DNA from 2 places in the Microbacterium sp. zg.Y909 genome. Region 2 is predicted to be linked to the other one. Evidence: predicted binding sites of a transcription regulator. Region 2 holds the regulator's gene; the other holds the start of a gene.
The links. Region 2 encodes LexA, which represses DNA repair genes until DNA is damaged. Its sites were predicted from a motif close to TCGAACANNTGTTCGA; they were not measured.
Positions count from the first base shown of each region.

Region 1 (4,410 bases), on a different contig from region 2:
ATGCCGCTCTCGGCATCCCTTTTTCGACCTTCGTGCTGGCGGCGTTCTTCCGGCAGCTGCCGATCGAGCTCGACGAGGCCGCCCGGTTGGACGGGGCGGGACCCTTCGCCACCTTCTGGCGGGTCCACCTGCCGCTGGTCAAACCCGCGATCGCCACGGTCATCGTCTTCCGATTCGTGCCGGTGTGGAACGACTTCTTCTACCCGCTGATCCTCATCCGCGACCGCGACGCGTACACGCTGCCGGTGGGCATCACCCGGTTCTTCGGCGAGTACCAGACCGACTGGGCGACGCTCTTCGCGGGGCTGACCCTGGCGACGATTCCGCTCGTCGTACTCTTCCTCTTCGCCACCAAGCAGATCGTGTCTGGCCTGACCGCGGGCATGAGCAAGTGACGTCGTTGCTCGGGATCGACATCGGCGGTTCGGGGAGCCGGGTCGGGCTGCGCCTCGTGGGGGTGCCCTCGGGGGAGCGTCTCGAGTTCTCGGGAGAGCGCATCGGCGTGACGGATGCGGGCAGCACGGTGCCGGGCGCCGTGAGGTCGCTGGTGGCGCGGGCTGCGCAGGAGTGGCCGGAGGCCGTCGCGGAACTCGGTGGCGTCGGGGTGGGCGCGACGGGTCTGGCGACCCTGGTCGCCGAGCCGGAGCGGTTCGCCGCAGCCTTGTCGGCCCAGCTTCGTGAACTGACCGGGCGGCCGGTGGCGGTGGCGGTGGCCGTTGATGCCGTGACCGCGCATCTGGGCGCGCTGGGCGGCGAAGCCGGGGCGATCGTGGCGCTCGGGACTGGTGCGATCGCCTTCGGCACGGACGGCCGCGACGTCTGGCGGCGGGTGGACGGCTGGGGGCACCTGCTGGGCGACCGCGGCGCCGGCGCCTGGATCGGCCTGCAGGGACTCATCGCGGCGATGCGCGCCTATGACGGAGTGGATGCGGCAGGCTCCGAACTGCTGCGGGCGGCCCGGGAACGACTCGGTGATCCGGTCACCTGGCCGTCGCAGCTGTACACCCGGCCGGATCGCGCCGGCGTGCTGGCATCCTTCGCTGCCGATGTGCTGGCCTTGGCAGCCGCCGGTGACGCTTCGGCGGCGGCGATCGCGGCAGAGGCGGGGCGGGAGGCCGCGCGCAGCGGCGTCGCCGCGCTCGATCGGTCGCTGCCCGCGGTGATCGCGACCACCGGGGGAGTGTTCCGTGCCGGGGGCGTGCTCGCGCAGGCGTTCGAGCAGACGGTCGCGGAGCTGCGTCCCGACGCTCGGGTGCAGCCGGCTGTCGGAGACCCGCTGGACGGCGCGCTGTTGCTGGCTCAGCGCGCGCGGGCGCGTGCGATCGTCACGCACGCGCCGCATGTCTGGGTCGGGGGCGGGACGGACTAGGGGGCTCCATCCCGCCCTCGGCCCGGCGGGGGCGCTTCGTCTCGCTTCGCTCGCTCAGCGACCGGGTGGCTGCTGACGCGCCGGCATCCGACGGCGGCGTAGCCTGAAGCGATGCCTGTTCCGGACGCCCCTCACACCGCGCGCGCACAGCTGGCCGCGCTCGCCGCTGACGTGGAGCGTCGTCGGCGCAGCGAGCCGACCGTCGTGCCGTCGTTCGGGCCGCTCATCGATCTGCCCGTCGCACCCGGATCCCGGCCCGCGGCGGTGCTCATCCTCTTCGGTGTGCTGGATGCCACGCCCAGCGAGCGCCCCGCCGCCGACACCGCGGTCTCGCGCGACCTCGACGTGCTGCTGCTCGCTCGGGCGGCGACCCTGCGGTCACACCCCGGGCAGGTCGCGTTCCCCGGCGGCCGGGTCGACCCTGAGGACGACGGGCCTGTTGCCGCGGCCCTGCGCGAGGCGCAGGAGGAGACGGGCGTCGACCCGGCCGGGGTCGAGGTGCTCGGCGCGCTCGAGACCATTCCGCTGGCGTTCTCGCGGCACCTCGTCACTCCGGTGCTCGGGTGGTGGCGGCATCAGTCGCCCGTGCACGTCGTCGACGAAGGCGAGTCGGCAGCTGTCTTCCGCGCGCCCGTGGCCGACCTGCTAAGCCCGGCCAACCGCGGCGTCACGGTGCTGCGCGACGGCGCGCGCACGATGCGCGGGCCCGCCTTCCACGTCGGTCAGGGTCCCGAAGCGCACCTCGTGTGGGGGTTCACGGCGATGGTGCTCGACGTGCTGTTCGACCGCCTCGGATGGACCGAGCCGTGGGATGCCACGCGGGAGTTGCCGCTGGAGCTCCCGCCGCGGTGAGGACGTTGGGGCCGGTTCTCTCCCCAGCTCGGGAGCCGGCCGAGCCATGCACAGCTGACCGGCGGCGATCGAACAAATGTCCGAGGGTGGCGGCATGATGAGGGCATGACCTTCCTCACCGATTTCGCGACAAGAGCGCAGGCTGTCAGCGGCCACCGCGACCTCGACGTCGTCCCCGGTGAGCTGTTGGCGGCGGTGCGCGCTCTGTCCGATGACGACGTGCTGGTCGTGTTCGAAGAGGCCACCGCCGTCATGGGCTGCCTCGAGCGGCTGACGGTCGTCACGGCCGCGGTCATCGCCGAGCGGTCCGCCGCGCCGCACGGCGGACTGGCCGGCACACGCGGTCATCGGTCGCCGGTCGCCCTCATCCAGGAGATCACGGGCGGGTCGCGCGTGGATGCGACGCGGGCGGTGCGCGTGGGTGCGTCGCTGCTCGACGAGGGGTGCGGTTCGCGCTCCACCGGTGACGGCGGCGAGGACGAGCGGATGCCGCAGGCCGCGATCGCACCGTGGCATGCCGGCCTGCGCCAGGCCATGCTCGCGGGGGCGGTGACCACCGCGCAGCACGACGCGATCCGCCGAGGGCTCGGCGAACCGCCGGACTCGGACGACGCGAAAGCGGTCTGGGCCGTCGCCGCAGAGCAGCTCATGGGCGAGGTGCCGGGGCTCCCGGTGGAAGAGGTGGCCAAACGGGCGCGCGCGGTGCGCGACGCGCTGGACCCCGTCGGCGCCGAGGACCGGTTCGCGCGGCGGTTCCAGGGACGGTCTTGGCGCATGTGGACGGACGGCGACGGCGCGCACCACGCCCGCATCGACTTCGACGACGAGATGTTCGCGTGGGTCGACTCGATCATCGGCGCGGCACTGCGTCCGCGCCGAGGCGGGCCCCGGTTCATGACCGAGGCCGAGCGGGCCGACGCCGATTCACTCGTGCGCGATGGGCGCACGAACGAGCAGCTGACCTACGACCTCATGATGGACGTCGTTCGAGCGGGGGCTCTGGCCTCCGCCGAGGACGTATTCGGGGCGCGTCAGCCCGGCGTGCGGCTGGTGGCGGTGCGGGATGCCGTCGGCGCGCGTGACGCGTTCGGGCGACTCCTGGGCGTCGCGCACGTCGAGGACGGAGGTGCGGCGCTGCCGGGCTCCGTGCTCGACAAGGCGCTGTGCGAGACCGCCAGGGTGGTCGTGAGCGTCGACGGCGCCGGGAACCCGCTCGATGTGGGGCGCGAGCAGCGACTGTTCACGGCGAAGCAGCGGCTCGCCCTCGCCGCCCGCGACGGCGGATGCATGTGGCCCGGCTGCGACCGCCCACCCTCGTACTGCGAAGCGCACCACAGCGACCACTGGTGCGCGCAGCAGGGCCGCACCGACGTCGACCGCGGAATCCTGCTGTGCCGGTTCCATCACCTGCTCCTGCACAACCAGGGGTGGAAGATCACGCGCGACGGGCGAGGACCGTTCCTTCTTCATCCGCCCGGCGGCGAACCCATCGTGCTGCGGTCGAAGTCGCCGGTGCGGTGGGCGTGGGAGCCACCTCCCGATCGGGCGGGCTGGCGCGCCGCGTTGACCGAGGCGCATCCGCGACCGGAGAGGTCAGCCGAGGTCGTCGGCGGGTGGGCGTGTCAGCAGTGGCTCGATGTCGAGGGTCAGGTCGATGATCTGCCGCAGCAGCCCGCCGAGCGTCGTTGAATGCAGCAGCGTGAAGCGGTCCAGCTCACCCAGCGGGGCGATCGCGGCGAGCTGCCACGAGGACTCGACGGGGTCGGGGGAGAGCTCGGTCTCGGCATCCCACCGCACGTTCTCGTCGTCGGCGGCGCGCGCGAGCACCCGCCGCACGATGCTCTCGGCCTCGTCGCGCAGCGGCGTCAGCGCGTCGGACCACTCCAGCGGCGGCACGGGCGACACCTCCGCGACCGGGTACGGGTCATCGGGCAGCCACCGGTCGACGGTGATGCGCTCTGCGCCGACGGCCACCACCTGCAGGTCGGTCGCGGTGGGGGCCACGCGCACGAGGCGTGCGATCGTGCCGATGCCGCTGCGCTGCTCGCCCCCTCCGGCCTCGGGACCGCGCTCGATGAGCACGACGCCGAACTGCGGCTCCTCCTCGTCGAGCAGGCGCCCGATCATCGTGAGGTAGCGCGGCTCGAAGATGCGCAGCGGCAGCGGCGTGTAGGGGAGCAGCACGCTGC
Region 1 is NZ_JANJFJ010000194.1:3,892-8,301, reverse strand. Features, by position in the region: partial or broken gene NQ160_RS14065 (carbohydrate ABC transporter permease) at 1-395, shown strand, start outside; gene NQ160_RS14060 (BadF/BadG/BcrA/BcrD ATPase family protein) at 392-1,369, shown strand; gene NQ160_RS14055 (NUDIX hydrolase) at 1,481-2,221, shown strand; gene NQ160_RS14050 (HNH endonuclease signature motif containing protein) at 2,327-3,910, shown strand; gene NQ160_RS14045 (LON peptidase substrate-binding domain-containing protein) at 3,815-4,410, opposite strand, start outside.
Region 1: the regulator LexA is predicted to act here: its motif matches at 2,290-2,305, upstream of NQ160_RS14050 (HNH endonuclease signature motif containing protein).

Region 2 (4,410 bases):
GTGCTGCCCGTCGTCGACGGGCTGGGGGACAAGATCCTCGTGGGCGGCGTCATCGACGGCCGGAACGTCTGGCGCGGCGATCTGGATGCCGCGTGGGAGCGTCTCGCTGCGCTGCGCAGCCTCGGTGCCGCAGGAGTGGCCGCAGCCACTTCCACCTCGCTCCAGCACGTGCCGCACGACGTCTCGGACGAGCCCGATCTCGATCCACGCCTGGCGTCGTGGCTGGCCTTCGCCGATCAGAAGGTCGGTCAAGTGGTGACCCTCGCGCGCGGCCTCTCGCGGGGCAGGGCGGCGATCGAGGACGAGCTCCACGCCGCTTCACGCGCGCTGGACGACCGGCGTGCGGCGCCGGGGGTGCGCGACGGCTCTGTCCGCGCCCGCGCCGCGGGGCTCGCGCCGGGCGACTACCGTCGCGCGGCGGCCGGCGACCGCGAAGAGGCACAGCGCGCGGCGCTGGGACTGCCCGTGCTTCCGACCACGACCATCGGCTCGTTCCCGCAGACCCCCGAGATCCGCCGCGCCCGCGCCGCGCACGCTGCGGGGCGCCTGGATGGCGAACAGTACCGGGAGTTCCTCCGCGAGGAGATCCGGCAGGTGATCGCACTGCAGGAGCAGCTCGAGCTCGACGTGCTCGTGCACGGCGAGGCGGAGCGCAATGACATGGTGCAGTACTTCGCCGAGAACCTCGACGGGTTCGCCGTGACGCGCAACGGATGGGTGCAGTCGTACGGCTCACGCGCGACCCGGCCGTCGATCCTCTGGGGCGACGTCGCGCGTCCGGCCCCGATCACCGTCGCCTGGTCGGCCTACGCACAGAGTCTCACCGCGAAGCACGTCAAGGGCATGCTCACGGGCCCGGTGACGATCCTCGCGTGGTCGTTCGTGCGCGACGACCAGCCGCTCGCCGAGACCGCAGACCAGGTCGCGCTCGCGCTGCGCGACGAGATCGCCGACCTCGAGGCCGCGGGCCTGCGCATCGTGCAGGTCGACGAGCCCGCGCTGCGGGAGCTGCTGCCGCTGAAAGCGGCCGATCAGCCGGCGTACCTCGACTGGTCCGTCGCGTCGTTCCGGCTCGCCACCGCCGGCGCCGCTGCGACCACCCAGGTGCATACGCACCTCTGCTACTCGGAGTTCGCGGTCGTCATCGAGGCGATCGCGGCGCTCGATGCCGATGTCACCTCGATCGAGGCCGCACGCAGCCGCGGCGAGGTCATCGCCGACATCCGCCGCTCCGGCTTCGCCCGCGGCGTCGGGCCTGGCGTCTACGACATCCACTCTCCGCGCGTGCCGTCGACGGACGAGATCGCGGCGCTGCTTCGACGAGCGGTCGACGAGCTGCCCGTGGGACAGGTGTGGGTCAATCCGGATTGCGGGCTCAAGACGCGCGGCTACGAGGAGACGGTGCAGTCGCTGCGGAATCTGGTCGCGGCAACGCGCAGTGTGCGCGATCAGGTGGCCGCGCGCGTGTGACGCGAGCGGCGGTGCCCGCCGACGGGCGTCGACCGCCCGCCGGTGGGGCGACGCAGGAGGGGATGCCGCGGTCGTCGCGGCATCCCCTCCCTGTCGTTCTGCGTCAGATCGCCCGCAGGACCGCCACGATCTTGCCCAGCACGACGGCTTCGTCGCCCAGGATCGGTTCGAAGGCGCTGTTGCGCGGCAGCAGCCACGTGTGACCGTCGCGCTGACGGAATGTCTTCACGGTCGCCTCGCCGTCGAGCATCGCCGCGACGATGTCGCCGTTCTCAGCGGTCGCCTGGGAGCGGACGACCACCCAGTCGCCGTCGCAGATGGCGGCGTCGATCATCGACTCGCCGCTCACCTTGAGCATGAACAGGTCGCCCTTGCCGACCAGCTGACGCGGCAGCGGGAAGATCTCCTCGACCTGCTGGTCTGCGGTGATGGGGACCCCCGCGGCGATGCGTCCGACCAGCGGCACCAGGGCGGCGTCGCCCACCGACGGTGCCGCGTCGGCCGGGTTCTCGCCGGCGGAGCCGGGCAGGTCGATCAGCACCTCCATGGCGCGGGTCTTGCCGGCGTCGCGGCGCAGGTACCCGCTCAGCTCGAGCTGGTTGAGCTGGTGGGTGACGCTCGAGAGCGACTTCAGCCCGACCGCGTCGCCGATCTCCCGCATGCTCGGCGGGTAGCCGTGGCGCGCGATCGACCGCTGGATCACCTCGAGGATCGCGAGCTGCTTCTCGCTCAGGCTCTTGCGTCGGCGCGTGTGCGGCTTGTCCTGAGCCCGCTCACGGCCGGCCGGTGTCGCGTCGGTCATCGCCCTCTCCCGTCTCGCCGCATGGGGCAGCGTCTTCGAATGTCGGAGGTCCGTGGTGGGGTGCTCCTATCGAAACCGTATCCGGTGACGGATGCCGACAGGTCGAGGTGCGCGCGTGTCGCGTGCGATCGATCTGCGAGCGAGTTTCGTGCTTGACAGCCTATAACTTCGAAGATAACTTCGGAAGAGAACTTCGCATCCGGCTCTCCCGGCCGAGAGTCGGATGCGAAGATCGCGACACAGGAGGACTCATGACCACCATCCAGCTCGCCGGACCCACGCCGTCCGCCACGCGGCTGCGGATCACCTCTCGCGGTCGACGCGTGCTCGTCGGCATCGCCGCGCTGCCCGCCGTCGCCGCCGTCGCGGTCGCCGTGCTCAGCGGAGGGGGAGCGCTGGCGACGGTCTCCGACTCGGCACCCGCCGGCAGCTTCGAGACCGTGACAGTCGCCACGGGCGAGTCCCTCTGGGGCATCGCCGAAGAGGTGGCACCGCAGGCCGATCCGCGCGACGTCATCGACGCCATCGTGCGCCTCAACGCGCTCGAGACCTCGGCCGTCGCCGCCGGGCAGCGCCTGTCGATCCCGCTGGAGTACTCCGCCGACCGCTGATCGCGCCATGCGCTCTAGCATGGGAGGGGTGATCGTGTCTCTTGACGACCTGCCCCTCCGCGCGGATCTGCGTGGCCAAACTCCGTACGGCGCACCCCAGGCGGCTCTGCCCGTCGCCCTGAACGTCAATGAGAACACCCATCCCGTCCCTGACGAGGTGGCCGGTGACATCCTCGACTCGGTGGCCCGGGCGCTCCGCGAGATCAACCGCTATCCCGACCGTGAGTTCACGGCGCTGCGCGAGGGTTTCGCCGAGTACCTCGGGCACGGCCTCGGCCCTGAACAGATCTGGGCGGCCAACGGCTCGAACGAGGTCCTGCAGCACGTGCTGCAGGCGTTCGCCGGCCCGGGACGCACCGCCTTCTCCTTCGCCCCGACGTACTCGATGTACCCGCTGCTCACCCGAGGGACGGGGGCCTCGTGGATCGCCGGCCACCGGGCGCACGACTTCACCCTGAGCCCGTCCGACGCGGCGTCCCAGGTCGCCGACGCATCGCCGGACGTCATCTTCCTCTGCGCGCCGAACAACCCGACGGGCACGCCGCTGCCGCTCGACGTCGTCGAGGCGGTCTACGAGGCCAGCCACGGGATCGTCGTCGTCGACGAGGCATACGCGGAGTTCGCGCCCCACGAGCAGCAGTCGGCGATCACGTTGCTGCCGGGCAGGGAGCGCCTCGTCGTCTCACGCACCATGAGCAAGGCCTTCGCTTTCGCCGGCGCCCGGGTGGGCTACCTGGCCGCCGATCCGGCGCTGATCGACGCCCTGCGGCTCGTGCGTTTGCCGTACCACCTGAGCGCGCTCACGCAGGCGGCGGCGACGGCGGCCCTTCGACACGCGCCCGTCATGCTCGGCATGGTCGACGAGATCGTCGCGCAGCGCGACCGCATCTCCGCCACCCTCCAGGCGCTCGGGTACGAGCCCCACGAATCGTGGACCAACTTCGTGCTCTTCGGGGGCGTGGATGATCCCGCCGCGACCTGGCAGGCGCTGTACGACCGGGGGGTGCTCATCCGCGATGTCGGCATCCCGGGGCACCTGCGGGTGACGGCGGGCACCGAGGCCGAGACCACCGCGTTCCTCGACGCGCTGGCCTCGATAGACTCGACGCCATGACCCGTCCCGAGGCGCGTACCGCGTCTGTGCGCCGCGCGACCAGCGAGTCCACCGTCGAGCTCGAACTCGATCTCGACGGCACCGGCCGCAGCCACATCGACACGAGCGTGCCGTTCTTCGACCACCTGCTGACCGCCTTCGCGAAGCACTCGCTGACCGATCTCACCGTGCGTGCATCAGGCGACACCGACATCGACGCCCACCACACCGTCGAGGACGTCGCAATCGTGCTCGGTCAGGCGATCCGCGAGGCACTCGGCGACAAGAGCGGCATCTCGCGGTACGGCGACGCCCTGGTGCCGCTGGACGAGGCGCTCGCGCAGGCGGTCGTCGACATCAGCGGACGCCCCTACCTGGTGCACACCGGTGAGCCCGCCGGGTACGAGTTCCACCTCATCGGCGGCCACTTCACC
Region 2 is NZ_JANJFJ010000285.1:296-4,705, reverse strand. Features, by position in the region: gene metE (5-methyltetrahydropteroyltriglutamate--homocysteine S-methyltransferase) at 1-1,470, shown strand, start outside; gene lexA (transcriptional repressor LexA) at 1,574-2,272, opposite strand; gene NQ160_RS17215 (LysM peptidoglycan-binding domain-containing protein) at 2,524-2,883, shown strand; gene NQ160_RS17210 (histidinol-phosphate transaminase) at 2,903-3,997, shown strand; gene hisB (imidazoleglycerol-phosphate dehydratase HisB) at 3,994-4,410, shown strand, end outside.